DNA from 2 places in the Staphylococcus sp. GDH8C109P genome. Region 2 is predicted to be linked to the other one. Evidence: a T-box and tRNA genes for the amino acid it is inferred to sense, from the RefSeq annotation. Region 2 holds a T-box; the other holds one or more tRNA genes.
The links. The T-box of region 2 lies ahead of serS (serine--tRNA ligase). A T-box ahead of a tRNA ligase gene usually reads a tRNA of that ligase, here a tRNA-Ser.
Positions count from the first base shown of each region.

Region 1: it has a tRNA-Ser gene. The T-box ahead of serS (serine--tRNA ligase) is inferred to sense a tRNA for this amino acid. The anticodon was not compared.

Region 1 is NZ_JAESMX010000014.1:5,647-18,132, reverse strand. It holds gene KA867_RS06795 (hypothetical protein) at 1-255, shown strand, start outside; gene KA867_RS06790 (YibE/F family protein) at 541-1,287, opposite strand; gene KA867_RS06785 (YibE/F family protein) at 1,326-2,438, opposite strand; gene gltC (glutamate biosynthesis transcriptional regulator GltC) at 2,520-3,407, opposite strand; gene gltB (glutamate synthase large subunit) at 3,549-8,048, shown strand; gene KA867_RS06770 (glutamate synthase subunit beta) at 8,067-9,530, shown strand; tRNA gene KA867_RS06765 (tRNA-Ser) at 9,591-9,683, shown strand; gene treP (PTS system trehalose-specific EIIBC component) at 10,017-11,444, shown strand; gene treC (alpha,alpha-phosphotrehalase) at 11,533-12,486, shown strand, end outside.
Region 2 is NZ_JAESMX010000014.1:215,205-227,690, forward strand. It holds gene yaaA (S4 domain-containing protein YaaA) at 705-938, shown strand; gene recF (DNA replication/repair protein RecF) at 935-2,050, shown strand; gene gyrB (DNA topoisomerase (ATP-hydrolyzing) subunit B) at 2,063-4,003, shown strand; gene gyrA (DNA gyrase subunit A) at 4,039-6,726, shown strand; partial or broken gene KA867_RS13415 (transposase) at 7,048-7,412, shown strand; gene KA867_RS07805 (NAD(P)H-hydrate dehydratase) at 7,594-8,406, opposite strand; gene hutH (histidine ammonia-lyase) at 8,785-10,287, shown strand; T-box leader at 10,384-10,573, shown strand; gene serS (serine--tRNA ligase) at 10,641-11,930, shown strand; gene KA867_RS07820 (AzlC family ABC transporter permease) at 12,378-12,486, shown strand, end outside.

The sequences.
Region 1 (12,486 bases), 210 kb from region 2:
ACCTCAGATTTAATTAAAGATGGGGAAATTGTAAATGTGTATCATAGTGTGATGCCCAAATATGAATTATCCTTAGCGCAACCTGATAGTTCGAGAATCGTGTTGGAAAGTAGGCGCACTAAAGCTAATATTGATTTTTATCAAGATGTTTATTATATATTTCCACTAGAAACGCGAGAAGAGGATATCACATATTATACAAAATTACGAGAACGTAAAATGCAATTATTAAATGAAAAATTGCAAGAACTTTAAATGATTCAGCTTAGTGAAAAAAACGTTCAAAAATTTTGAACACACACTTAAAATAGCGAAGCATATTTCTGTCATTGTAAGATAATAAAAAGTTTTGATTAAAAAATAGAAATGTATGTATCACATAATTATACAAATTTACAAAGAGAGTAGGACAAAAATCTAATTTTATTAACAAGATTGCGTCATCCCTTCCTGACAAGGATTGAAAAAACGAAAAATGATTACGTAGCACATGCATAAGTCCCACTAACTCAATAAATTGAGAAGTGGGACTTTAATTTTTTAATGTGAAGATTGATGCGTGTGTTTTGAGTGACGCTCTTTTTGATATTTAATTAATAGTGCAGTTATCCATGCAGTAATCGGGATGCTAATTGCAACAGCGATGCCTCCTAGTAGGATAGATATAAATTCTTGTGCAAAGATTTTAGAATTGATGATATGTCCAAAAGAATAATTCAATCTAAAAAACCAAAAGAATAATGTCAATTGTCCTCCGAAATAGGCTAGATAAATTGTGTTTGCCGAAGTAGCTAAAATTTCACGTCCTACACGCATACCAGATTGAAATAATGCTTTGCTTGTTAAGTCCGAGTTGGTTTCGTATAACTCATACATGGGTGAACTGATGGTGATTGCTAAATCAATAACCGCAGCTATGACTGCAAGTACTATTGTGAACACCATAAATTTCACCATATCAATGCCGATATTCATAGAAAAAATATATGTTTCATCTTGTTGTTCGGTTGTAAAACCTTGTAAATGGCCGATGGATATTGATAAATAAATACCAATAATCAAGCATAAAGTAGTAATGATCGTTGCACAAAATGCTGCTTTAGTTTTTGTATTGTAACTATTTAAAACAAATAAATTACATGCTGCAATTACGATACAAAATATAAGTGTTACGAGATAAATAGGTGCACCCAGCATAATTATAATGATAGTGATTAATAATATGACAAAATTCAAAAACAGTGTTAAATATGAGATGATACCTTTTTTTCCTCCAAATATTGCCATTAATAAGAAAAGTACAAGACCTAAGATTGTTATGACGCTCACTGATTAACACCTCGCATTTTAAACCATAATTGCATTAATAAAATAGTGATTGGAATCGTTAAAACAATACCAATACCACCAGTAATTGCCCGGGAAATTTCTAATGACCAATTCATGGAAATGGTATAGGTTACTGTATTTGCATTTTTAAGGTAAATAAGAAACATCGGAAGACTACCAGATAAATATGAAAATAATAAGATGTTCGTCATTGTCCCCATAATATCTTGACCAATATGACGGCCTGCGAGCGCCCATCGAGTCATACTTATATTAGGTGTTCTGCGCAATATTTCTGCCATACCACTTGCTATTGTGATAGCTACATCCATGACAGCACCAAGTGTTCCAATCATAACAGAAGCAAGGAAAACATCCTTAGGAGGCAAAGTTAAGAAACTCATTGTTTCAAATTTCAAGCCCGCACCATCTGTCAACGTAATCACTAATTGGGTGGCTCCAACACAAATAAAAGTGCCTAATAGTGTACTTGCTATCGTAATTGATGTTCGCCATCGCCAACCGGTAACTAAGAGCAAAGTAAATACCGTGGTAAAAATGACACCGATACTCATAAGTGCAAATAAATTTAAATCAGGAAATTTATTATGTAAATAGATAGCTAAAAGCACAACAATTGTATTGAAAACTAAAGAAAGAATCGATTGTAAACCAATTTTCCGTCCTACTAGTAAAACGGTTAATAAAAATATTCCAGTTATCAAAACGACGAGGCCATCTCGTTTCTTTTCTATGATATAAGCATCGTCTAGATGTTTGCCGATGTGTAACAACACTTTGTTGTGTTTTGAGAATGCTTCACTATCAGCTTGTGATGCTATGTAATGATGAGGAATCTTCGTCGTTTGGCCCTCAAATTTCCCATTTAAAATTTTAAGTGTTAGGGTTTGGTTGTATTTAGTATCTTTATTGTGATTATCATCTGTAACATGTGATGTGGATTTATTTTCGATCTTTGTAATTTGACCGATTGGTGTATCGTAAAATCTGGCATTGAAAAATGTGAAAATAAATACAGCCACAAATAAGATGACAAATATCAAGATGACCCAATCAAAAGGGCGTTTAAATAACGTTTTAAAAGGCATTGTTTTGTTTCAGTCCTCCCTATATAGACAATGCGATTATACGCTCCTAGCGAATTGAATTCAAAAATTTTATGCAGATGATTAATGATAGGTCGTGCTTCTACTTAATAATTTATCAATCATTTCTAATAAAAATTGTAAATCATGTTTTCGATTGTCTAGCCGAACAACTTGGCAAATAGTCCTTTTCAATGCTGTATGTTCTAATGATACTTCTCGCCATTTTTGTGGATTTTTTGAAAGCAAATGATAAGAAGCTGTGACGATGTAGCCACGTCCTTTGCTTAAGATATATTCAGCCAGTTGAGGATGTGTAATCGTTTGAATAGGTGTTTTGGTTGTTTTTACTAATGTTTGTCTAATCTTGGTTGGTAATGGGTATAATTCGTAAATAGATTTATTCGAAAATTGTACTAAAGGTGGGTTCGTAGCCATTGTGATCGGATCATCTTTAGGTGCATAGACATGGAATGTTTCTTCAAATAAAGGGCTTACCTTTAAAGAACGGTGCTGTTTGAGTTCATCTGACATAGCAGTGAAAGCAATATCTATTTTATCTGTGAGCAAAGCTGAAAAAATATCTTCTTCTTCCATTAAAATGGGTTGGATGATGGATGTACTTTCGTTTTCAAAGGATTGCATTAATAATGTAAGTACCTGTGTTATATAACTTTCAACATAACCAACACGTATAATATAATGCTCTGTTTCAGATTGATTATGAAATAAACGTACTGTGTTATCAAGCTGTTCGATAATCTTTGTTGCTTCAGAAAATAATTGTTGTCCTTCTTCAGTAATGTGTATGTTGCGCCCTTCTCTGTTAAACAACGTCACTTGTAATTCTTTTTCTAATAGTGTGATTTGCCTGCTGATAGCAGATTGAGCAATGTTAAGTTCTAGAGCCGCGTCTGATAAATGTTCTCTTTTTGCAACTTCTATAAAATATTTCAATTGTTTGATTTCCATATGACCATTCCCAACATATTAATATTATTCGAATTATTAGAATAATATCATCTATTTTATATATTGAATAGATTAATGTATTACTATATAGTTTACTATACTTATTTAATATTCAGAATTTTCGAAAAAGAGGTGAGGGTTATGTTCGAATATGGTAAGCAATTAGGATTATATGATAGTCGTGAAGAGCATGATGCATGTGGTATTGGATTTTATGCCAATATGAATAATGGGAGATCACACGATATCGTTGAAAAATCACTGGAAATGCTACGTAGGTTAGATCACCGTGGGGGAATTGGTGCAGATGGCATGACAGGTGATGGTGCCGGTATTATGACAGAAATTCCGTTTGACTATTTTTCTGAACAAATAAATTTTGACTTACCGGAAGAAGGTCATTATGCAGTAGGTATGTTCTTTTCGAACGTGAAGATAAAAAATTCAGAGCATGAAGCAACGTTCAATCGTTATTTTGAAAGCGAAGGATTAGATGTTATTGGTTATAGAGATGTGCCAGTAGATGTCAATGCCATTGCCGAACATGTAGCCCAAACGATGCCGTATATACAACAGGTATTCATCGCATTAAATGATGATGCTCATATAGAAAAAACGTTATTTTTAGCACGTAAACAAATTGAATTATATGCTAAAAAGCAGCAATTAGATTTATATTTCACAAGTTTATCTCATAAAACAATCGTCTATAAAGGGTGGTTGCGTTCTGATCAAATTAAGAAGCTTTTTCAAGATTTAAATGATGAACGTTATATATCGAAGCTAGGACTTGTGCATTCTCGTTTTAGTACAAATACATTTCCGAGTTGGAAGCGCGCTCACCCTAATAGATTATTAATGCATAATGGAGAGATTAATACTATTAAGGGTAATGTTAATTGGATGCGTGCAAGACAAAATGATTTGATTGAAACCATTTTTGGTGAAGACAAACATAAAGTGGAGGAAATTATTGATGAAGATGGTAGTGACTCTGCTATTGTAGACAACGCTTTAGAATTTTTATCTTTAGCTATGGAACCAGAGAGAGCAGCAATGTTAATGATACCAGAACCTTGGCTTTATAATACGGCGAATGACAGTAACGTCCGTGCTTTTTATGAATACTATAGTTACTTGATGGAACCGTGGGATGGTCCAACAATGATTTCATTTTGTAATGGAGAGAAAATTGGCGCACTTACAGATAGAAATGGCTTGAGACCAGGACGTTATACAATCACTAAAGATAATTACATTGTTTTTTCGTCAGAAGTGGGTGTTGTAGATGTACCTGAGGAACAAGTTGCTTTTAAAGGTCAACTAAATCCAGGGAAATTATTATTAGTTGATTTTCAACAACAAAAAGTAGTTGATAATAATGAATTAAAAGCACGTATCGCTGATGAATTACCATATGAGAATTGGCTAAATCAATTTAAAGTAGACTTAGATTTAGACAATGTGAAAGTGATTCCATCTAATTGGGATGAAACAACTTTAGCTAGATTACAAAAGCAATTTGTTTATACAAATGAAGAAATCAACAAATATATGACAGAATTAATTGAAAGTAAGAAAGATCCAATTGGCGCTATGGGGTATGATGTTCCAATTGCTGTTTTAAATGAAAAAGATGAATCGTTATTTAATTACTTTAAACAACTTTTTGCACAAGTCACTAATCCACCCATTGATGCATATAGAGAAAAAATAGTGACAAGTGAATTGTCTTATATAGGCTCAGAAGGTAATTTATTAAAACCTAATGAAGATGTATTGAATCGAATTCAATTGAAAAGACCGGTGTTAACAGAGGCACAATTAAAAGCGATTGACGATAGTAGGTTCAAAGTTAAGCATTTATCGACACTATATCACGAAAACTTAGAAATGGCGTTAGACAATTTAGGGGACCAAGCAATTCAATCCGTGAAAGATGGCAATGAAATTATTGTATTAGATGATCGAGTACTAGTTGAAGCACAAGGTTATGCAATGCCAATATTGCTTGCGGTAAGTCATGTACATCAATTATTAATTAGAGAAGGTTTGCGCATGCGTACAAGTATCATCGCACTTTCTGGTGAAACGAGAGAGGTGCACCATGTAGCGTGTTTATTAGGGTATGGTGCTAATGCAGTCGTACCATATCTAGCGCAACATACAATAGAAAACTTAGTGGAGAAAGGACGCTTAAACGGAAATATTGCCGAAAACGTTCAAACATATACGGATACATTATCAGAAGGTGTCATAAAAGTTATGGCTAAAATGGGGATTTCTACTGTTCAAAGTTACCAAGGGGCTCAGATTTTTGAAGCGGTAGGTTTGTCACAAGAAGTTGTTGACCGGTATTTTACAGGGACACAAACAAAACTATCTGGTATCGATATCAACTTGATAGATAAGGAAAATAAAGCCAGACAGTCATCTGAGAGCGAGTACCTTGAATCTGGTAGTACGTTTCAATGGCGTAAGCAAGGGCAACATCACGCATTTAACCCGACGTCCATTCACTTACTGCAACATGCATGTCGTTTAAATGATTATGAAAAGTTCAAAACGTTTTCAAATGAAGTCAATCATCAACGCACAGATCATATTCGTCACTTAATGGAATTTAAAAACCAAGATTCAATTGATATCAATGAAGTAGAACCAACGAGTGAAATCGTAAAACGTTTTAATACAGGTGCAATGAGTTATGGTTCTATTTCTGAAGAAGCCCATCAAACACTTGCTGAAGCAATGAATCAAATGGGTGGTAAAAGTAATAGTGGTGAAGGTGGAGAAAATCCTGAACGATTTGTAGTGGATGGCGAAGGTCGTAATCGTTCTAGCGCCATCAAACAAGTTGCTTCTGGAAGATTTGGAGTGACGAGTCATTACTTACAGCATGCTAAAGAAATACAAATTAAGGTAGCGCAAGGTGCTAAACCTGGAGAAGGCGGTCAGCTTCCTGGTTCTAAAGTTTATCCATGGATTGCTGAAGTCAGAGGCTCTACCCCAGGTATTGGTTTGATTTCTCCACCGCCACATCATGATATTTATTCCATTGAAGACTTAGCGCAATTAATTCATGATTTGAAAAATGCTAATAAAAACGCAAATATCACAGTGAAGCTTGTCTCTAAAACTGGCGTCGGTACAATCGCGGCGGGTGTAGCCAAAGCTTATGCAGATAAAATTGTGATTAGTGGATATGATGGTGGTACCGGTGCTTCTCCCAAAACAAGTATCCAACACGCAGGTGTACCTTGGGAAATTGGATTAGCTGAGACACATCAAACACTTATGATGAATAACTTGAGATCGAGAGTGATTGTAGAAACGGACGGCAAATTACTCACAGGTAAAGATGTAGCATATGCATGTGCATTAGGAGCGGAAGAATTTGGTTTTGCAACAGCACCATTAGTCGTACTTGGATGTGTAATGATGCGGGTTTGTCATAAAGATACATGTCCGGTAGGTATTGCTACACAAAATCAAGATTTACGCGCGCTATTTAATGGTAGGGCTGATCACGTGGTCAATTTTATGCATTTTGTTGCTGAGGAATTAAGAGAGATACTAGCCGAACTTGGTTTACGCACTGTAGATGATTTAGTGGGGCGTACGGACTTATTAAAACGAAAAGATGATTTATCTCAACGAAGACCTAAAGCTGCATCTATGAATGTTGAAGCATTATTATATCAGCACGAAGGTGAAAGATATAAAAAAATAGCGCAAAATCATCATCTTGATGAAGGTTTCGATTTAACACAACTATTACCTGATGCTCAAGCAGCAATTGAACAACAGAAGTCATTTACTGCTAATTATATAGTGAAAAATGAGCAACGAGATGTGGGTGTCATTACTGGCAGTATGATCACTGATATCTATGGTGCTGAAGGTTTGCCTGAAGATAGTATCAACGTCAATACGGTAGGCCATGCTGGTCAAAGTTTAGCTGCTTATATACCTCAAGGATTAACAGTACATCACACAGGTGATGCTAACGATTATGTAGGTAAAGGACTTTCAGGTGGTAAAGTGATTGTGAAGGCGCCGACGCAACAGCGAGAATCAGAAATTATAGTTGGTAATGTCTGTTTCTATGGTGCGTCTTATGGTAAAGCTTTTATTAATGGTAAAGCTGGTGAAAGATTCTGTATTAGAAATAGTGGTGTACAAGTAGTTGTTGAAGGTATTGGTGATCATGGTCTTGAGTATATGACAGGCGGTCGCGTCATTGTGCTGGGAGACGTCGGAAAGAACTTTGGTCAAGGCATGAGTGGTGGTGTTGCTTATATCTTCCCAACTGATATTGAAAAATTTAAGGATGAACATCAATTAGACAGTTTAGACTTCGACGAAATCACTGTTGCAGCAGAAGAAAATGTTGTGAAAGAGATGCTAGAAGATCATTTACTTTATACAAATAGTACTAAAGCAAAAACTATATTAGATAATTTTGAAGAAATGGCTAATAAAGTGGTGAAAGTTATTCCGAAAGATTATAAATTGATGATGCAAAAAATCGAATTACAAAAGCGTGAATCTAACCAGCAAGATGAAGCGTTACTGAATGCATTTAATGACAAGAGAACACATTTAGAACCAGCGCAACAATTAACGGCTGTGTATTAATTTGAAGGGGGACTGAGTATGGGAGAATTCAAAGGGTTTATGAATTATGATAAACAACCTTTGCATGAATTGTCTTTAGTAGAACGTTTGAAAGGACACGCACCCTTTCAGCAAAGGTTTACAAAAGAAGAAGCCTCGGAACAAGGTGCGAGATGCATGGATTGTGGCACGCCTTTTTGTCAAACAGGTGAACCATATGGTAGAGAAACAATTGGTTGTCCCATTGGGAACTATATTCCAGAATGGAATGATTTAGTGTACCAAAAAGACTTCGAAACGGCATATAAACGCTTGAACGAAACGAATAACTTCCCTGAATTTACTGGACGTGTATGTCCGGCTCCGTGTGAACAATCGTGTGTGATGAAGATAAATAGAGAATCTGTTGCGATTAAAGGTATTGAACGTACTATTATTGATGAAGCTTTTGAAAATGGCTGGGTCAAACCAACGATTCCCAATGAGCGTAAAGCAGCATCAGTAGCTATAGTAGGAAGCGGCCCAGCTGGTTTAACAGCTGCAGATGAATTAAACAAATTAGGTTATCACATAACTGTATATGAACGTGCACATGAAGCAGGTGGATTATTAATGTATGGTATACCTAATATGAAATTAGATAAAGATGTAGTGCGACGTAGAATTAAACTAATGGAACAATCTGGTATCACCTTTATCACTGATACGGAAATAGGGATAGATGTCAGTAAAGAAAGTTTAGAGGAACAATTCGATGCCATTATTATTTGTACAGGTTCGCAAAATGCACGTGATTTACCATTAGAAGGTCGAATGGGCATGGGTATTCACTTTGCTATGGATTACTTAACAGAACAGGGTGAGTATTTAAATGGTGAAATTGAAACGTCGTCAATATCTGCAGAAGGGAAAAACGTGATTGTCATTGGTGCCGGTGACACAGGTGCAGACTGTGTAGCGACTGCACTGAGGGAAAACTGTAAATCTATCGTTCAATTTAACAAATACACGAAACAACCCGAAGCAATCGAATTTGACGAAAATACGTATTGGCCATTAGCCATGCCTGTATTTAAAATGGATTATGCTCATAATGAATATGAGGCACGATTTGGTTTTGAACCACGTGCATATGGTGTTCAAACAATGCGTTACGAGGTTGATCGTATTGGTAATGTAACAGGTGTTTATACACAAATACTTGAAGAAACAGAGGATGGTATGGTTGTTGTCGATGGTACAGAACGTCATTGGCCGGCTGACTTGGTATTGTTATCAATAGGATTTATTGGTACTGAAACCACTGTTCCACATGCGTTTAATATACAAACTGAGAGAAATAAAATTGTCGCAGATAACAAAAATTTCAAAACGAATCAATCAAATATTTTTGCTGCAGGCGATGCAAGAAGAGGTCAAAGTCTTGTTGTTTGGGCAATTCAAGAAGGTAGAGCAGTAGCTAATGCTGTTGACGAATACCTAACTGAAAAAACATTGGTGTAACATTCTAATTATAATTGACTTTTTTAATGGGCTATAATATTATAATTATTGTGTTCATTTGGAGGAATACCCAAGTCCGGCTGAAGGGATCGGTCTTGAAAACCGACAGGGGCTTAACGGCCCGCGGGGGTTCGAATCCCTCTTCCTCCGCCATTATCATTAAATACCAAGACTAATAAATAATATAGTAGGCAAACGTTTATTTAATATAAAGTGTTTGTCTTTTTTTGTTGTTTATGGTCAATGATAGAAAAATAGACACGTGCTTAACATAGTCTTTGTTTGTGGCACATATCATTAAACTTATTGCTGTGATTACGCCAAACACAAAATAATATATATTTATTGAAGAAGGTCATCACGTAGAGATTGAAAATCAATGTCTATGTGATGACCTTTTTTAAGAAACCGAGTGAAAGCCTTTACAAAACTTGTCTATACAAGTTATAATCTGGATAATATTAAAGTTTAAGGGAGTGAATCATCATGGCTGTTAAAAAGAAAGATGTTCAAGATATAGTCGAAGCTATTGGGGGCAGAGAAAACTTGGACACAGCAACACACTGTGTGACGCGTTTGCGACTTGTTTTGAAAGATGATGATAAGGTCGATAAAGATCGACTGAGTAACAATGATTTAGTTAAGGGACAATTCAAAGCTGATAATCAATATCAAATTGTTATTGGACCAGGGACTGTTGATGAAGTTTATAAACAATTTATTGAGGAAACTGGGGCTGAAAGTGCCTCTAAAGATGATGCGAAAGCAGCGGCAGCTAAAAAAGGAAATCCTATACAAAGACTGGTTAAGTTATTGGGAGATATCTTTATACCAATTTTACCAGCTATCGTAACTGCTGGTTTACTATTAGGGATATATAATGTATTAACAATGGAGGACTTGTTTGGGAAACAAGCATTGGTGGCACAATATCCACAATTAGGGGACTTTGCAGATATTATTAATGTTATTGCGAATACTGCCTTTATTTTCTTGCCAGCTTTAATTGGTTGGAGTAGTATGCGTGTGTTTGGTGGGAGTCAAATACTTGGACTGGTATTAGGTCTGATTTTAATGAACCCACAACTCGCTTCACAATATGATATTGGGAAAGGCAATATTCCGGCATGGCATATCTTTGGTTTAGAAATTAAACAACTGAACTATCAGGGTCAAGTATTACCAATCTTATTAGCATCTTATGTATTAGCACAAATTGAAAAGCTCTTAAGTAAATATGTGCATGATTCAATCAAAATGTTAGTCGTTGGACCAGTTGCCTTATTAATCACTGGTTTCTTAGCGTTTATCGTTATAGGTCCAGTTGCCTTATGGTTAGGAACAGGAATTACAAATGGTGTGACATTTGTCTTTGAACATATCGGCTGGTTAGGTGGCGCAATTTATGGCTTCTTTTACGCACCTCTAGTCATTACAGGCTTACACCATATGTTCTTAGCGGTTGATTTTCAACTGATGGGAAGCAGTCTTGAAGGAACGTACTTGTGGCCAATTTTAGCAATTTCAAATATCTGTCAAGGTTCAGCTGCATTTGGTGCATGGTTCGTCTATAAACGACGCAAAATGGCAAAAGAACAAGGCTTGGCAATGACTTCTGGTGTATCAGGATTCTTAGGGGTTACTGAACCAGCATTGTTTGGTGTAAACTTACCGTTGAAATATCCTTTTGTTGCAGCAATTTTAACTTCGGGTGTTATAGGCGCTATTATAGGTGCAATTGGTGTCTTAGGTAATGTTGGCGTTGGTGGTGTACCAGCCATTATTTCTATTAAAAAAGATTTTTGGTTAATATACGGAATAGGTACCGTTCTAGCAATGGTAGTACCAGCGATATTAACTGTTATCTTCTCGAAGTTCAGTAAAGAAGAAGCGAAAGAAATAGTAGAAGAATAGGTAATTCGAATAGATAAGTACAACTAAACTCGCTAAGTTTGATTAGCGAGTTTCTTAATTTAAAATACAAAGATAAGGTGGTAATAATATGGTAGTCAATGATTGGAGAAAATCGGTAGTTTATCAAATTTATCCTAAGTCATTCAATGATACGACAGGTAATGGTGAAGGTGATTTAAATGGCATAATTGAAAAGTTAGACTATCTACAATATCTAGGTGTGGATTATATTTGGTTAACACCTGTGTATGAATCACCTATGAATGATAATGGTTATGACATTAGCGATTATTATAAAGTGAATGAACAATTTGGCACGATTGAAGATTTAAAAACATTGATTGCTGAAGCACATCAACGTGATTTAAAAATAATGATGGATATCGTCATTAATCATACATCTACAGAACATGAATGGTTTAAACAGGCATATTCAGATAAAAGTAATCCATATAGAGACTACTATTTCTTTAGGAGGTCGGCAGATAATCAACCACCGACAAATTGGGAATCGAAGTTTAGTGGTAATGCTTGGAAATACGATGACAAAACAGATGAATATTATCTTCACTTATTTGACGTAACACAAGCAGATTTGAATTGGGATAACCCTGAAGTGCGTCGTGAACTCTATAAAGTAATTAATTATTGGATTGATTTTGGTGTAGATGGTTTTAGATTCGATGTCATTAATTTAATATCAAAAAGTGAATTTAAAAATTCAGAAAAGATAGGAAAAGAATTTTACACTGATGGACCCCGTGTGCATGAATACTTACACGAAATGAATCAACAGACATTTGGAGATAAAGATATGATGACAGTTGGTGAAATGTCTTCGACAACGATTGAAAACTGTATTCAATATACGGATCCCGAACGTCAAGAACTAAGTAGTGTTTTTAATTTTCATCATTTAAAAGTAGACTATATTAATGGAGAAAAGTGGACAAAAGCAAAGTTAGACTTCCATAAATTAAAAGAAATATTAATGGAATGGCAAATAGGTATTTATAACGGTGGCGGATGGAATGCTATTTTT
Region 2 (12,486 bases):
ATTTATGTCTCGGGTTTTTTTATTGTGGATATTTAAGACCTAGTAAGTATAACTTAGGCGTGTGGACAGAACTCTAATTTTATTAAATAGATTTCATCGTCTCACCCGGCAAGGATGATTAGAATTGACAGAAGCTTGATTTAAAACGCATTTTCAGTTTAGCCATCTACTGCCAATATGAAATGCGTTTGAGGCAAATTTATTATGTCTCAACTTTATGTCACGTATAAACCATTACTTCACTCTTTTTTTCGAAGTCATTTCATAAAGCAAAACGTGTATATCGATAAAGATATCTTAATCATAAACATTTAACGCTACTTACATGCTATTTAGAGCTTAAATATAAGCAATTTAATCTTTTTTAGACTTATGATACCTAAAACGAATGAATAAGCTAAGAAAGTCGTTAAAATTCAAAATCATAACGTTACCGTTGAACTCATATAAAAATTCCTTATGAAGTATCGCTTAGTTAAAAACATTAATAATTAATTTTTTAGTTAGAATCTTTTTTAAAGAAATAGAATATTAGGAATAAAAGTTTGTTATAATATATGAGTGTTACATTGTTAAAAGTACCTTTGTAAATAAATTTCAACAATAGTAAAAATTATACATAAGAAAACGCTTTCTATCTGCATTTTGCATGAAATTTTTCTCAAAAAAAGGTATAATATATAGATGAGTTTAAAAGGAATGGAGTGATTGATTTGGTTGAAGAAGTAATTGTTGATGGAGACATTACTTTAGGGCAATTTCTAAAGACAGAAGGTATTATTGAATCTGGTGGTCAAGCGAAATGGTTCTTGCAAGATTTTGAAGTAATGATCAATGGTGAGCGCGAAATGCGTCGTGGTAAAAAATTAAACCATCAAGATAACATCGTTATACCAGAAGTCGGTTCATTTTTGATTATACATCAAGGTGAAGAATGAAACTAAAGACACTCCAGTTAGACAATTATCGTAACTATGAGTCAATTACCCTAAATTGTCACCCTGAAGTCAATATATTGATTGGCGAGAATGCGCAAGGGAAGACTAATTTATTGGAATCTATTTATACACTAGCATTAGCCAAAAGTCACAGAACATCAAATGATAAAGAACTCATACGTTTTGATCGAGACTATGCTAAAATAGAGGGTGAACTCAGTTATAGATATGGAGAAATGCCTTTAACGATGTTTATAACTAAAAAGGGTAAGCAGGTTAAAATCAATCACTTAGAACAAAGTAGACTGACACAATATATCGGTCACTTAAACGTTGTCTTGTTTGCACCTGAAGATTTGAATATTGTCAAAGGCGCACCTCAAATAAGACGTAGGTTTATAGATATGGAACTTGGACAAATTTCAGCAGTGTACTTAAATGATTTGTCTCAATATCAAAGAATTTTAAAACAAAAGAATAATTATTTGAAGCAATTGCAATATGGTCAAAAGACTGACAGCACTATGCTTGATGTCTTAAACCAACAATTTGCAACATATGCACTCAAAGTTACATTAAGACGTGAACATTTTATTAAAGAACTTGAATCATTAGCCAAACCTATTCATTCTGGCATTACAGACGAGAATGAAACACTGTCATTAAAGTACCTTCCTAGTATCAAATTAGATGCTGAGGAAAAAAGTGAGACGGAACGCTTAGAGGAAGTCTTAACTTTACTAGATGATAATAAAGATCGTGAAAAAGATAGAGGTGTCTGTTTGTTTGGCCCTCACAGAGATGATTTAGGTTTCAACGTAAATGGTATGGATGCTCAAACTTACGGTTCGCAAGGACAGCAAAGAACGACGGCTTTATCAATCAAACTTGCAGAAATCGAACTGATGAATATTGAAGTAGGTGAGTATCCCATCCTATTACTAGATGATGTGTTAAGTGAATTAGATGATTCACGTCAGTCTCATTTATTGAGCACAATTCAACATAAAGTGCAGACATTTGTGACGACAACATCAGTTGATGGCATTGATCATGAAATTATGAAAAACGCTAAACTTTATCGCATAAATAATGGCGAAATTATAAAGTAACGGAAAGTGAAGGTGGAAGCATTGTCAGATGTGAACAACACGGAAGATTATGGTGCTGGTCAGATTCAGGTATTAGAAGGTCTAGAAGCGGTTCGTAAGAGACCAGGTATGTATATAGGCTCAACTTCAGAAAGAGGACTACATCACTTAGTTTGGGAAATTGTTGATAACAGTATTGACGAAGCACTCGCAGGTTATGCTGACCAAATCGACGTTATTATTGAAGAAGATAATTGGATAAAAGTAACAGACAATGGTCGTGGTATTCCTGTTGGTATACAAGAAAAAATGGGACGACCTGCCGTTGAGGTAATTCTAACTGTGCTACACGCTGGTGGTAAATTCGGCGGTGGCGGTTATAAAGTTTCCGGTGGTCTACACGGTGTAGGTTCTTCTGTTGTAAATGCTTTATCAGAAGATTTGGAAGTGTATGTGTACAAGGATGAAAATATATATCATCAAGCATATAAAAAAGGCATACCTCAGTTTGATTTAAAGATCATTGGTGAAACCGATGAAAGCACTGGTTCTACTGGTACTGCGATTCGTTTTAAAGCTGATCCTGAGATATTCACTGAAACAACAACATATAATTATGAAGTATTGCAACAACGTATCAGAGAACTGGCGTTTTTAAATAAAGGGATCTCAATTACATTAAGAGATGAAAGAGAAGAAGAGGTTCGTGAAGATACTTATCACTACGAAGGTGGTATAAAATCTTACGTTGAAATGTTAAATGAAAATAAAGAACCTATTCACGAAGAACCGATTTATGTACATCAATCAAAAGATGATATTGAAGTTGAAATCGCGCTTCAATACAATAAAGGCTATGCTACGAATCTTCTAACATACGCGAATAATATTCACACTTATGAAGGTGGTACTCATGAAGAAGGCTTTAAACGAGCGCTCTCTCGTGTGTTAAATAGCTACGGTCTTAACAGTAAGATTATGAAAGAAGATAAAGAAAGACTTTCAGGTGAGGATACACGTGAAGGCTTAACAGCTGTTGTTTCAATCAAACATGGTGACCCACAATTCGAAGGACAAACTAAAACTAAATTAGGTAACTCCGAAGTACGTCAAGTTGTTGATCGTATATTCTCCGAGTTGTTTGAACGCTTTTTATACGAAAATCCACAAGTAGGTCGAACAATCGTAGAAAAAGGAATGATGGCCTCACAAGCACGTCTTGCAGCTAAAAAAGCGCGTGAAGTGACACGTCGTAAATCTGCGTTAGAAATTTCAAGTTTACCAGGGAAACTTGCAGATTGTTCTAGTAAAGACCCTTCTCGAAGTGAAATTTTCATCGTCGAAGGGGACTCTGCCGGAGGGTCTACAAAATCTGGTCGTGACTCAGAAACGCAAGCCATTTTACCATTACGTGGTAAGATATTGAACGTTGAAAAAGCACGTTTAGATAGAATTTTAAATAATAATGAAATACGTTCTATGATTACTGCTTTTGGTACTGGTATTGGTGGAGAGTTTGATTTAAGTAAGGCACGCTATCACAAGATTATCCTTATGACAGATGCCGATGTTGATGGTGCACATATTAGAACTTTATTATTAACATTCTTTTATCGCTTTATGAGACCGTTAATTGAAGCTGGATATGTTTATATTGCACAGCCACCATTATTCAAATTGACACAAGGTAAACAGAAATACTATGTGTTTAACGAACGTGAATTAGAAAAACTTAAAGCTCAATTGGATCCAAGTCCAAAATGGTCTATTGCACGTTACAAAGGTCTTGGTGAAATGAATGCTGATCAATTATGGGAAACAACTATGAATCCAGAAAACAGAGCTATGTTACAAGTATCATTAGATGATGCGATTGAAGCAGACCAAGTTTTTGAAATGTTAATGGGCGATGTTGTTGAGAACCGTAGACAGTTTATTGAAGATAATGCAGTTTATGCAAACTTAGATTTCTAAGACAATGAACTGAATTTTTGAAGGAGGATATCTTGATGGCTGAATTACCTGAATCAAGAATAAATGAACGAAATATAACGAATGAGATGCGTGAATCGTTCCTAGATTATGCGATGAGCGTTATCGTTTCACGTGCGCTACCAGATGTTAGAGATGGTTTAAAACCAGTACATCGACGCATACTTTACGGCTTACACGAACAAGGTATGACACCTGATAAATCATATAAGAAATCTGCGCGTATTGTTGGGGATGTTATGGGTAAATATCACCCTCACGGTGACTCCTCAATTTACGAAGCTATGGTTAGAATGGCACAGGACTTCAGCTATCGATATCCTTTAATTGATGGCCAAGGTAACTTTGGTTCTATGGATGGTGATGGTGCAGCGGCGATGCGTTATACAGAAGCGCGTATGTCTAAAATTACACTCGAAATGTTGAGAGATATTAACAAAGATACGATTGATTTTGTTGATAACTATGACGGTAACGAAAGAGAGCCGGCAGTCTTACCTTCAAGGTTTCCAAATTTACTTGTAAATGGTGCATCAGGTATCGCAGTAGGTATGGCTACTAATATACCGCCACATAATTTGACTGAAGTGATTAATGGCGTATTAAGTTTAAGCTATAATCCAGATATTACGATTGCAGAATTGATGGAAGATGTCCAAGGGCCAGACTTCCCTACAGCAGGTATTATTCTTGGTAAAAGTGGTATACGCCGTGCATTTGAAACTGGACGTGGTTCGGTTCAAATGAGAGCAAGAGCTGAAATTGAAGAACGTGGTGGTGGCCGTCAACGTATCGTTGTAACAGAGGTTCCATATCAAGTAAATAAAGCCCGCATGATTGAAAAAATTGCTGAATTGGCACGTGATAAAAAAATCGATGGCATTACAGATTTACGTGACGAAACAAGTTTACGTACTGGCGTGCGTGTTGTGATTGACATACGTAAAGATGCCAATGCCAGTGTTGTATTAAACAACTTGTATAAACAGACACCATTACAAACGTCATTTGGTGTTAACATGATTGCTTTAGTTGATGGCAGACCGAAATTAATTAACCTTAAAGAAGCATTGGTTGAATATCTTGAACATCAAAAGATAGTTGTAAGAAGAAGAACAGAATACAACTTGAAGAAGGCACAAGACCGTGCACATATTTTAGAAGGCTTAAGAATTGCTTTAGATCACATTGATGAAATTATTCGTGTGATCCGTGAATCTGATACAGATAAAGTTGCAATGGTAAGCTTGCAAGAACAATTTAAACTTACTGAACGACAAGCGCAAGCCATCCTTGATATGCGATTAAGACGTTTAACAGGTTTAGAAAGAGATAAAATTGAATCTGAATATAATGAATTAATTGCATATATAGAAGAATTAAAGGCGATTCTTGCAGACGAAGAAAAACTATTACAACTTGTTCGTGATGAGTTAATTGATGTTCGTGAACGCTATGGTGACGAACGTAAAACAGAAATTCAATTGGGTGGTCTCGACAACATTGAAGACGAAGACCTGATCCCAGAAGAACAAATCGTTATTACATTAAGTCACAATAACTATATTAAACGCCTACCCGTTTCAACATATAGAGCTCAACATCGTGGTGGTCGTGGTGTACAAGGCATGCAAACACTAGAAGAAGATTTTGTAAGTCAACTTGTTACATTGAGTACGCACGATCATGTCTTATTCTTCACGAATAAAGGTAGAGTGTATAAACTTAAAGGTTATGAAGTGCCAGAACTTTCCCGTCAGTCTAAAGGTATCCCAGTAGTCAATGCGATTGAACTGGATAATGATGAAACGATTAGCACAATGATTGCCGTTAAAGATTTAGAAAGTGAAGAAGACTACTTAGTATTTGCAACGTTAAAAGGTATTGTTAAACGTTCAGCATTACGTAATTTCTCACACATTAATAAAAACGGTAAGATTGCGATTGGTTTCAAAGAAGATGATGAATTGATTGCAGTGAGATTAACAGATGGTGAAGATGATGTATTAATCGGTACTGCTCATGGTTCTTTAATCCGCTTTAACGAAACTGCATTACGTCCTTTAGGTCGTACAGCTGCTGGTGTTAAAGGTATTACATTAAGAGAAGGCGACAGCGTCGTTGGATTAGATGTTACTAAAGCAGAAACAGATGATGAAATTCTAGTAGTGACTGAAAATGGCTACGGTAAACGTACACCAGTTAGTGAATATCGTTTATCTAACCGTGGTGGTAAAGGTATTAAGACTGCTACGATTACAGAACGTAACGGTCAAGTTGTATGTATCACATCCGTCGAAGGTAAAGAAGACTTGATGATTGTTACAAATGCTGGTGTAATTATCCGTATCGGCGTTGAAGATATTTCACAAAATGGACGTGCAGCCCAAGGTGTAAGATTGATTAAATTAAACGACGATCAATTTGTTTCTACAGTTGCTAAAGTAGATGAAGAAGAAAAAGAAGCTGAAGAAATTGAACTTCAAGAAACAGAAAATGAACAAATTGAAGGCACTTCAAGTGACAGTCAACAATCAGAATCTATAGTAACTGATGATTTATCAGAAGGCGTCGTTCATACCGAAGTTGAAGAAGATACAGATGAAGATGGTCGTCAAGAAGTGAGAAAAGACTTTATGGACCGTATCAATGAAGACATCGATAATAGTGATAATGAAGAAACTGAAAACGAAGATGACGAATAATCTCAATTTTTAGAAGTAAACCAATAGTTACATTCAAAATTGAAAAATCTAAATATACAAATGAGTTTGGGACATAAATCCCCATTCTCAAAATAAGAGGGCCAATCATTAATATGGATTGGTCCTCTTTATATTTAAAATATTACGATTTTGATCGTGCATGCTTGCCTGGGGATATGGCTCGAGCCAGTAGTCTCTCGCTCATATCATTTCCCCGGGCGTCCGCACGATGCAAAATCGCTACAATTTATATTTTGTTATTCAAAAAAATAAGGCTTTTACGTATAATTTAATAAGCACTATTAAATTAACGAGTCACATATGTATAAAAATTATTACGTGACTCAACATACACTAACAATGGAAACTTCAGTTTAGTATCCCACAAATGATATGTCACAATATGTGAATAAAAGCGTTGAAACAACCCTTGAAAATACATTCGATGAATTTAAACATCATCGTGGTGCTACATCATATCATCTCATAATAATGTTAAAAATTGATCTATATGTCTGTCTTCACTCAATTCATATACTCTAGTCGTAAAATAGAAAAACTACTAAATAATCGTACCTGAATGATGTGGCTATCACAAAATCAAACGCCTTCTTATAAAAACAATGAATCGTTTTAGAGTAAATCCTAAAGTAGATGCCCATGCCCTATTAGCATCTTTAGTTCTTTGTATTAACGCACTTAATATAAGAGAAGTAGTAGCTCCACGAGACAGCTATAATCAAAACAATATTGAAAAGGCAATTTCTATATTATTTCAATAGAAATTGCCTTTTTTACTTGTCCAAGAACTTTATGTTCCAGGCTCATTTTATTTTGGTTTAACATATTTATATCGTAGGTGTTTATTTAGCTTTCCAATGCTTTCATGGCATATGGAATTTCGCTAATTAAATGAGAAGGTGGTACGACATACATTTTCTTTGATAGCTCTTCACCGATATAACTGTGTGTATAAGTGGCACTCGTAACCGCTTCTTTCGTGTCGTCGAATTGACCTACAAAACTTGTAATCATACCGGCAAGTGTGTCACCCATACCGCCTGTAGCCATCGCAGGTGTACCAATTGGTAGTTTGTAATCTCCATCTTTGAAATAAATTTCAGTGCCATGCATTTTTAATACAATCGTTGCTCCAATTCTATCAGCAGCTTCGCGATTACGTTCATAGGTTTGTTCTTCTATTGCGATGCCACTTAAACGTTCCCACTCTTTTTGGTGTGGTGTGAAAATAACATTGCAAGTTGGAATATCTGGCTTTAATTTACTAAATATAGTAATAGCATCTCCATCCACTATAAGTGTTTGGTGTGGTTGAATGTTTTGTAATAAGAACGTGATAGCATTATTTCCTTTGAAATCACACCCTAAGCCAGGACCAATTAAGATACAATCTGTATTTTCAATCATTTTAGTGAGCATTTTAGTATCATTGATATCAATCACCATTGCTTCAGGACAGCGTGAATGTAGCGCAGCATGGTTTGTTGGATGTGTAGCTACTGTAATTAAACCACTGCCACTATAGACACAAGCACGTGCAGCAAGCATGATTGCCCCACCTAGATTCGCATTACCTCCAATTAAAAGAATTTTGCCATAATCACCTTTATGCGTTTCATCTTTACGTTTTGGAATGCTTACTGATGAAATTGTTTCCAACATTGAAACCTCCTTTAATCATATTAGTTATTTCAACTTTTAATTTGTATATTTGATCATTATTTTGTTGATTCGTAAGTTTATACTTTTTGATAAGAATTGTGTATTTATAAGCTTTATGAAAGGTTTTATCTGTAGCTTTTTATTAATTTACTTTTTAAATACAATAGAAAATATTATACCTGCTTTGCACTTAAGTCAATAGGTAAAAGCATTAAGAATTTGTTTATTTTTAGAAATAATAAATTTGCCTTCTTTATCTTATTAAAATACTAATTTAATACCATGTTACGGATATGGACGAACCTATTGTTCTTAAAAATATGGAAGCGTATACTCTAATTAATTGAAAATCATCAGAAGTAAGGAGATGGGGAAATGACATTACAGCTTAATGGTGAAAATTTAACAATTAATGCAATTAAAGATTTTTTATATCAAAGTGATGATGTAAAAGTAACAGAGGATGCATATGAACGTGTAAAACAGAGTCGGGTAACAGTAGAAAAGATTATAGATGATAAAGAAACAATTTATGGTATAACGACTGGATTTGGTTTATTTAGTGATGTGCGTATTGATGAGGGAGAATACAATCAATTACAAGTAAATTTAATCCGTTCGCATGCATGTGGTATCGGAAAACCTTTTTCACAGGATGTCGCGTTAGTGATGATGGTTTTACGTCTAAACACGTTGCTAAAAGGTCATTCTGGTGTGACAATCGATTTAGTAAATCAAATCATTTACTTTATTAACAATAGAATTATTCCAGTCATTCCACAACAGGGGTCTCTTGGTGCTTCAGGTGATTTAGCACCACTTTCACATTTAGCTTTAGCACTGATTGGAGAAGGAAGCGTCTATTATAAAGGTGAAGAAGTAGACAGTCGGCATGTCTTAAATTTATTAAATCGTGAACCTTTGAGCTTACAGGCTAAAGAAGGTCTTGCTTTAATTAATGGCACGCAAGCTATGACTGCACAAGGTGTAATTAATTATATAGAAGCGGAAGATATTGGTTACCAAGCGGAGTGGATTGCTGCTCTTACACATCAGGCATTAAATGGTATTACTGATGCATATCATGAAAAAGTGCATCGCGTCCGAAATTTTCCAGAACAGATAGATGTTGCTTCACGCATGTTAGACTGGCTTGAAGGTTCTAAATTAACAACGACACAGGGAGAAATTCGCGTACAAGATGCTTATACATTACGCTGTATTCCACAAATACATGGCGCGAGCTTCCAAGTTTTTAATTATGTAAAAGAAAAGCTTGAATTTGAAATGAATGCGGCGAACGATAATCCATTAATATTTGATGAAGACGATGAGACATTAGTTATTTCTGGCGGTAATTTCCATGGTCAACCGATTGCATTCGCGTTAGACTTCTTAAAGTTAGGCGTAAGTGAGTTAGCCAATGTTTCAGAAAGACGCTTAGAGAGATTAGTAAACCCACAATTGAACAATGGTTTACCGGCGTTTTTAAGCCCTCAACCGGGTTTACAGAGTGGTGCAATGATCATGCAATATGCAGCTGCAAGTCTTGTTTCGGAAAATAAGACACTCGCACACCCAGCTAGTGTAGATTCTATTCCATCATCAGCTAATCAAGAAGATCACGTGTCTATGGGGACGATTGCTTCACGCCATGGTTACCAAATGATTGAAAATGCACGACGTGTGTTAGCAATAGAAACAATCATCGCACTTCAAGCAGTAGAATATAAAGATGTTGAAAAATTATCACCTAAAACCTATGAAAAATATCAAGCTTTACGAAAAGTTGTACCATCTATCACTGAAGACCGCCAATTTCATAAAGACATAGAAGCTGTTTCACAGTATTTATTAGATCACGCTTATGCTAATTAAGTTGAGTGAATTTTTAATGAACATTCAGCGATTGCATATCCTTGGTCTTGAAAAGTGATAGGTTATTTGCTATATTAAAATCAAGTTAATAAAGCTATTGTTCGTAGGCTAAGTAGTATTGTACTTCTGGTTTCAGAGAGCTTGTGGTTAGTGAGAACAAGTAATCAGGGTCAATGTGAATCTACCTACTATATGAGAACAATCGGGTTTAACCGTTATTTTGGTGAAAGTGCAGTCTCTTTGGCTGTTAAATAGGGTGGCAACGCGTAAAGACCACGTCCCTTGTACAGGGATGTGGTCTTTTTTGTGTTCTATTCTAAAAAAAAATAGAAATTGAAAGGATGGAAAGTGACATGTTAGACATTAAACTATTTCGTAATGACCCAGAGTTTTTAAAAGACAAAGTTGCAAAACGTGGTATGGATACAAAAGTAGTAGATGATGTATTATCACTTGATAACAAACGCCGTGAATTAATTCGAAAAGCTGAAGAAATGAAAGCTGAACGTAACAAAGTGAGCGGTGAAATTGCTGAAAAAAAACGTAATAAAGAAAATGCAGATGATGTTATCGCAGAAATGAGAAAATTAGGTGACGACATCAAACTTCTAGATAATGATTTAAATGATGTGGATAAAGAGCTAGAAGACTTATTATCTCGTATTCCAAATACAATTCATGATGATGTGCCTGAAGGTGATTCTGATGAAGAGAATGTAGAATTAAAGCGTTGGGGTACACCAAGGAAATTTGATTTTGATGAAAAAGCACACTGGGATTTAGTAGAGTCATTACAAATGGCTAACTTTGAACGCGGTGCAAAAGTTTCTGGTGCAAGATTTGTGTTCTTAACTGGCGAAGGCGCGCAGTTAGAAAGAGCATTAATGAACTATATGGTCACGAAACATACGACGCAACATGGTTATACAGAAATGATGGTACCACAATTAGTAAATGCTGATTCAATGTATGGTACTGGCCAATTACCAAAATTTGAAGAAGATTTATTCAAAATTGAAAAAGAAGGATTATATACAATACCAACGGCAGAAGTACCATTAACGAATTATTATCGTAATGAAATTATTGGTCCGGATGTCTTACCTGCTAAATTCACAGCGCAATCAGCGTGTTATCGTAGTGAAGCAGGTTCAGCTGGTAGAGATACAAGAGGGTTAATCCGTTTACACCAATTCGATAAAGTAGAAATGGTACGTTTTGAAAAACCGGAAGACTCTTGGCAAGCATTAGAAGAAATGACAGAACATGCAGAAGCAATTTTAGAAGAGTTAGGCTTACCGTATCGTAGAGTTATTTTATGTACAGGTGACATAGGCTTTGGTTCAAGCAAAACGTATGACTTAGAAGTTTGGTTACCAAGCTATAATGAGTACAAAGAAATTAGCTCTTGCTCAAATATTACTGATTTCCAAGCACGTCGTTCTAATATTCGTTTTAAACGTGATAAAACAGTAAAACCAGAATTAGTGCACACATTGAATGGTAGTGGTTTAGCAGTAGGTCGTACATTTGCTGCAATCGTAGAAAACTATCAAAACGAAGATGGTTCAGTTACTATTCCAGATGCATTAGTACCATATATGGGCGGTAAAACAGTGATTCACCCAGTTAAAGAAAAATAGATTCGTTTGAATGAATATCATCAGTGGCATTTGAGCTAGCTTAAGCGTTGAACTTTCAAAATAGATGCCATAAAATGATGAAATAAAAATAGAGGTTGGGACAAATAGATGTCTCAACCTCTCATTTTATATAAATAATGAGTGATGAGCCTTCTGATCTTCTAAATACCTTAGATATTTTGAAAATAAAGAAAGGGTAGGGGAGGTGTTAAATATCTTGTTTTGCAGGTTATTTAATTTGAAAAATACCTTATTTTATTCAAAAAATAGAGGGTAGTCTAAAATAAAAACACAATATTCTGAAATTAAAAACATTTTAATAACAGCATTTTTAGACGAACGTAAGTCTTAGGTTACACATACGTAAGTCTAAAAACGTTGAATGTCTCTTTCATTTTGTATTAAACTAATTCTATTATTTTTAAAAAATGTGTGGGAGGTGGCATGATGGCAACACATTTAACTTTTAAGCAAGGTGTAAAAGAATGTGTACCGACTTTGTTAGGTTATGCTGGTGTTGGTCTTTCATTTGGTATTGTTGCAGTGGCTTCAGGTT